2 regions of the Streptomyces sp. NPDC091282 genome follow, and region 1 is predicted to be linked to the other one. Evidence: riboswitches for the same ligand, from Rfam matches in the RefSeq annotation. Region 1 holds a riboswitch; the other holds the start of a gene.
The links. A riboswitch is a leader RNA that binds a small molecule or an ion and turns the genes downstream of it on or off. The one in region 1 is predicted to bind cobalamin.

Region 1 (3,173 bases):
GCACCATGTCGTTGCGTTCGGGTTCGCCGTGCACGAGGACGTCGATCCCGGTCTTCTCCTGGAAGGAGATGACCTCCTGGATCTCGGTCCTGATGCGCTCCTCGTAGCCGGCGGTGTCGATGCGTCCGGTGCGCAGGTCGGCGCGGGCGACGCGGAGTTCGGCGGTCTGCGGGAAGGAGCCGATGGTGGTGGTCGGCAGCAGCGGCAGTCCGAGGCCGGCGCGCTGGGCGGCGGCCCGTTCGGCGTAGGGCTGGGAGCGGCGGGCGTCGGCGTCGGTGACGGCGGCGGCCCGCGCGCGGACGGCCGGGTCGTTGGTGATGGGCGAGCCGGCGCGGGAGGCGAGGTCGGCGCGGTTCGCCGAGAGTTCGCCGGTGACGGCGTCCGTGCCCTGGGCGAGGCCCTTGGCGAGGGTCACGATCTCGGCGGTCTTCTGCTTCGCGAAGGCGAGCCAGCGCAGAATCTGCGGGTCGATGTCCCGTTCGGCGGCCGCGTCGAGCGGCACGTGGAGCAGGGAGCAGGACGCGGCCACGTCGACGCGGTCGGCGAGGCCCAGCAGGGTGCCGAGCGTGGACAGCGACTTCTGCAGGTCGTTGATCCAGATGTTGCGGCCGTTGACGACGCCGGCGACCAGCCGCTTGCCGGGCAGTCCGCCGGCGGCGGCCAGCGCCTCCAGGTTGGCGGCGGCGGCCTCGGTGAAGTCCAGCGCGAGTCCTTCCACCGGGGCCTTGGCCAGCACGGGGAGGGCGTCGCCGAGACGGTCGAAGTAGGAGGCGACCAGCAGCTTCGGCCGGTCGGTGAGCGCACCGAGGTCGCGGTAGGCGCGCTCGGCGGCGTTCAGTTCGGCAGGCGTGCGGTCCTGGACCAGGGCCGGCTCGTCCAGCTGCGCCCACTCGGCACCGGCCGCCCGCAGGTCCGCGAGGACCTCGGCGTACACCGGGAGGAGCCGGTCCAGCAGGGTGAGCGGCTCGAAGTCGGCGGGGGCGCCCGGGGCGGGCTTGGCGAGGAGGAGATAGGTGACCGGGCCGACCAGGACGGGGCGGGCGGTCAGGCCGAGGCCCAGGGCCTCCGTCAGCTCGGCGACCTGCTTCGCCGTGTTCGCGGTGAAGACCGTGTCCGGGCCCAGCTCGGGCACCAGGTAGTGGTAGTTCGTGTCGAACCACTTGGTCATTTCGAGCGGCGCGACGTCCTGGGTGCCGCGGGCCATGGCGAAGTAGCCGTCGAGCGCGTCGGCGTCCACGGCGTCCCGGTGGCGCTCCGGGATCGCGCCGACCATGACGGTGGTGTCCAGGACGTGGTCGTAGTACGAGAAGTCGCCGGTGGGCACCTCGTGGACGCCGGCGTCGGCGAGCTGCCGCCAGGTGTTCCGGCGGAGTTCGGCGGCGGTGCTCCGGAGGGCGTCGGCGGTGACGCGGCCCTTCCAGTAGCCCTCGATCGCCTTCTTCAGCTCACGGTTGTGGCCCTGGCGGGGGTAGCCGTACACGGTGGCCCGTGCTGCCGCGGCTGCGGACTTCGATGTCACGGAGATCTCCTTCGCGAGATGAATCCCTGAGATCCCGGGGACCGGGGGAGCGCGAAGGGTATGACGCACCGGACGGCGGCGACCCCGCGCGGCAAGGGCACGGTCGTCCCGTCTGGTATGCACGCCGACCCGCCCACGAGGTCACCGGGGGTATCCGCGCACGGAACGGTCCGCGCGCGGGCAGTCGGCAGGTCTTCGGACTCGCGGGCACGCCCTCCGGTCTCCCGGCGGACACCTACCGGCCGTCGCTTCCCAGGTCCGGTACGTCGGACCCAGTGCGTATGACGGCGTTCGTTCCCACTCACCGCTGCGGGGCAGTCCCGGATTCCCACCGGGTTCCCTCTTACGACGCCCTGTCCGGCTGACAGGGCGAACCAGCTGCTGGGACCACCCTAGGGGGTATCGCCCGGCGGTGAAGCGCGCCGTCCACGATGCGGAAGGTGACACAGGACACGAGTGGAATGGCCGGAGGGCGGGAAGCGCCACCCTCGCGCTTCCCGCCCTTTTCCAGTCGCACCGTGCGGGGACCCTCATCCCCGTACGGCGGTGCGGGCCCCTCGGCCCGCGTCGGACCAGGCCCTCAGTCCTGGCCGTAGGTGTGGAATCCGCGGCCTGTCTTCCGGCCGAGGAGTCCTGCCTCGACCATCCGCTGGAGCAGCGGCGGCGGGGCGTACAGGGGTTCGCGGAACTCGTCGTACAGGGACTCCGCGATCGAGGCGACGGTGTCCAGGCCGATCAGGTCGGCGAGTCTGAGCGGCCCCATGGGGTGGGCGCAGCCCAGTTCCATCCCGGCGTCGATGTCGGCCGCGGTGGCGAAGCCGGATTCGGCCATTCGGACGGCCGAGAGGAGGTAGGGGACGAGCAGTGCGTTGACGACGAAGCCCGCCCGGTCCTGGGACCTGATGACCGTCTTGCCGAGCGAGCGGGCCGCGAAGTCCTCGACCAGGGCGGTCGTCCCGGCCGACGTGTGCAGGGAGGTGACCACCTCGACGAGGGGCAGGACCGGGACCGGGTTGAAGAAGTGCAGGCCCACCACCCGGTCCGCCCGGCCGGTCGCCATGCCCAGGCGCATGACCGGCAGCGAGGAGGTGTTGGTGGCCAGGACGGCCTCGGGGTCCTCGACGGTCTTGTCGAGGGCGGCGAAGACCTCCGTCTTGGCCGCGGGGTTCTCGATGACGGCCTCGATGACGAGCTGCCGGTCGGCGAGGTCGTCCAGGCTGCCGGTGAACGCCGTCCGGGCGAGCGCGTCCCGTGCCGCGTCCCGCTCCAGTTTCCCGCGGCCGACCGCCCGGTCGAGCGATGCGGTGATCCGGTCGCGGGCCGCGCGGGCGGCGATCGCGTCGACCTCGCAGACGACGGTGTCGAGCCCGGCCCGTGCGCACACCTCGGCGATCCCGGCGCCCATCTGGCCGCCGCCGACCACGCCGATACGGGTGAGGCCCGCGCTCATGCCCGGACCTCCGGCCGGCGCACGAGGTGCCGGGAGTAGGCGTCCGGGGTGAAGAAGAGCGGCAACTCGCCGGTCATCGCCGTCCGTTCGAAGAGGCCGCGGATGTCGTCGACCGGTGCCCACGGATAGTCGGCTCCGAGCGCGGCGATCTCGTCGTCGAGGATCTGCTCCACGGTCCGGCGGTCGACGACCCGGTGGCGCAGC
Region 2 (3,173 bases), on a different contig from region 1:
GAGTCGAACGGCAGCCGCAGCTTGAAGAAGACGTCCTGGAGACCCATGGCGCCCAGGCCCACGGGACGCCACTTGGCGTTGGAACGGCCGGCCTGCTCGGTCGGGTAGAAGTTGATGTCGACGACCCGGTCGAGGAAGGTGACCGCGGTGCGCACGGTCTCGTCCAGCCGCTCCCAGTCGATGTCACCGCTCGCGGTGTCGACGAACGCGCCGAGGTTCACCGACCCCAGGTTGCAGACCGCCGTCTCGCCGTCGTCGGTGACCTCCAGGATCTCCGTGCAGAGGTTCGAGGAGTGGACGACGTGACCGGGGGTGGCGGTCTGGTTGGCGGTGCGGTTGGCCGCGTCCTTGAACGTCATCCAGCCGTTGCCGGTCTGCGCGAGGGTGCGCATCATCCGGCCGTACAGGTCCCGGGCCGGGATGGTCTTGCGCGCCAGGCCCCGGCTCTCCGCCGCGCGGTAGGCCGCGTCGAACTCGTCGCCCCACAGGTCCACCAGCTCGGGCACGTCGGCGGGGGAGAACAGGGACCACTGCCCGTCGGCGTTGACCCGGCGCATGAACTCGTCCGGGATCCAGTGCGCGAGGTTCAGGTTGTGCGTGCGCCGGGCGTCCTCACCGGTGTTGTCGCGCAGCTCCAGGAACTCCTCGATGTCGGAGTGCCAGGTCTCCAGGTAGACCGCGGCCGCGCCCTTGCGCCGGCCGCCCTGGTTCACCGCGGCGACCGAGGCGTCGAGCGTCTTGAGGAACGGCACGATGCCGTTGGAGTGCCCGTTGGTGCCGCGGATCAGCGAACCCCGGGAGCGGATGCGGCTGTAGGAGAGGCCGATGCCGCCTGCGTGCTTGGAGAGCCGGGCCACCTGGTGGTAGCGGTCGTAGATGGAGTCCAGCTCGTCCTTGGGGGAGTCCAGGAGGTAGCAGGACGACATCTGGGGGTGCCGGGTGCCGGAGTTGAAGAGGGTGGGGGAGGAGGGCAGGTAGTCGAGGCGGCTCATGAGCCCGTAGAGCGCGGCGACTTCGTCCAGGGCGCGGGCCGTGTCGTCCTCGGCGAGGCCGGCGGCGACGCGGAGCATGAAGTGCTGCGGGGTCTCGACGACCTTGCGGGTGATCGGGTGCCGGAGCAGGTAGCGGCTGTGCAGGGTGCGCAGGCCGAAGTAGCCGAAGCGGTCGTCGGCGGCCGGGTCGACCAGGGCGTCCAGGCGGGCCGCGTGCAGGCGCGCGAAGTCGGCGGTGCGGTCCGCGATGAGGCCCTCGCGGTGGCCGACGGCGACGGACTCGGTGAAGGTCGTCACGCCCTGCGAGGCGGCTTCGGCGCGGATGGAGATCGTCAGCAGCCGGGCGGCGAGCCGGGAGTAGGCGGGGTCCTCCGAGATGAGACCGGCGGCCGCCTCGGTGGCCAGCTCGCGCAGCTCCGCCTCGTCGGCCCGCGCCGAGCGGCCGCGCAGCGCGGCGGCGGCGACCCGGCCGGGGTCGGCGTCGGGGAGGTCGGCGGTCAGCCCGGTCAGGGTCCGCAGCAACGCGGTGCCGGGACCGTCCTCGTCCACAGAGGTGGTCGCTGAAGCCGGTTCGGCTGGCGCGATGGTCACGTGGGGCTCTCCCTCGCTCGGCTCGGGGCCTGGCGGAGGGCAGGGGGCAGCACACGGGCGCACGCACGCGTGTCGCGTCCCCGGCCCACTCCACGAGGCCCGGACGTCGGAACACCCGGGCCGGACGGCCGGGCGTCGGCTGTCGGCAGGTCCTCGGACTGACGCTCGCGCACAGATGTGCGCAAGTACACCGTTGCGGGACAGTTCCGGATTCGCACCGGATTCCCCTGCGGCGACAGCGAGCATGAGCATACATCTAGTGCCGGGTCGCGGTAGCACCCCCACATGTTGTGTCGCGGAGGTGTCAGAGTGTCAGCTCATAGGTGAGGAGAGTGATGCCGTCCAGCTGCGGCAAGGGATTCCAGTCCCGCTCGGGTGTGCGGACGAAGCCGAGGCGTGCGTAGATCCGGTGGGCGGACTCCATGGTGCGCTGCGTCGACAGCACGATCCTCCCGCAGCCTTCGAGGGCGCGTGCGCGCTCGACGCAGGCGCGGACGAGCGCGGCGCCGGCGCCCCGGCCGCGGGCGGCGCCGTCGACGGCGAGCATGCGGATCTCCGCCTCGTCCGCGGCGGCGAGGTCGGCCATCGGGCCGGGCCCCGGGACGAAGGTCACGCCGCCCAGGAGGACGTCGTCGGCCACGGCGACGAGAACGGTGGCCGCGGCCGCCCGTTTCGCCACGTCCCTCAGTTCGGTCAGGTAGGAGTCGCTCTCGCCGAAGTCGAGGAGGCCGTCCTTGAGGTAGGCCTGGGCCGTCAGTTCGCCGAGGACGCCGTATTCGGCGGGCCGCGCTTCGCGGATGCGGATCGTCATGCGCAGGAGTGTGTACGACGGCGGGCCGCCGACGTGACGTCTTTTCGGCGGCCCGCTGCGGGTCGTGCGCGGTGGCGTTCCCCGCGCCCCTTGGAGGGCGCGTCCTAGTGGGCGCCCTCCGCGACGGCCGGCGGGAGTTCCTTCTCCACGCCCGGGTCGCCGGCGTCGGCCGTGTAGTCCCCCGGCGTCGTCTCGTCGATGCCCTCGGGGGCCTTCAGGGCCTTCAGGACGAACGTCAGGACCACCGTGACCACCACGTTCATCACGAACGCCGTCAGGCCGATGTAGCCGATCTCGCCGATGCCGGGGATCTCCTTGGCCGAGCCCCCGAAGTGCTTCTGGGTGGGGGAGGCCACGCCGTAGGCCGCGGCCGTGCCGTAGACCATGCCCACCGCCCAGCCCGCCAGCAGCGCCCAGCGGTGGAACCAGCGGGTGAACAGGCCGCCGACCAGGGCCGGGAAGGTCTGCAGGATCCAGATGCCGCCCAGCAGCTGGAAGTTGATGGCGACCGTCTTGTCCATGGTGAGGACGAAGACCAGCGCGCCGACCTTCACCAGCAGCGAGACGAGCTTGGAGACCTTGGCCTCCTGCTTCGGCGTGGCGTCCGGCTTGATGAAGTCCCGGTAGATGTTGCGGGTGAAGAGGTTCGCGGCCGCGATGGACATGATGGCCGCCGGGACCAGGGCGCCGATGCCGATCGCCGCGAAGGCCACGCCCGCGAACCAGTCCGGGAACATGTCCTCGAACAGCTGGGGGATGGCCAGCTGGCCGTTGGTGAC

Region 2: it holds a riboswitch for cobalamin, as region 1 does, so the genes downstream of both, ACIQOE_RS17850 (ribonucleoside-diphosphate reductase subunit alpha) here and metE (5-methyltetrahydropteroyltriglutamate--homocysteine S-methyltransferase) in region 1, are expected to answer to the same signal.

Annotation. Positions count from the first base shown of each region.
Region 1 covers NZ_JBIVUX010000004.1:793,674-796,846, forward strand. The annotation lists gene metE (5-methyltetrahydropteroyltriglutamate--homocysteine S-methyltransferase) at 1-1,519, opposite strand, end outside; cobalamin riboswitch at 1,688-1,900, opposite strand; gene ACIQOE_RS22390 (3-hydroxybutyryl-CoA dehydrogenase) at 2,100-2,969, opposite strand; gene aceB (malate synthase A) at 2,966-3,173, opposite strand, start outside.
Region 2 covers NZ_JBIVUX010000003.1:863,535-866,707, forward strand. The annotation lists gene ACIQOE_RS17850 (ribonucleoside-diphosphate reductase subunit alpha) at 1-1,583, opposite strand, end outside; cobalamin riboswitch at 1,710-1,842, opposite strand; gene ACIQOE_RS17855 (GNAT family N-acetyltransferase) at 1,888-2,394, opposite strand; gene mctP (monocarboxylate uptake permease MctP) at 2,499-3,173, opposite strand, start outside.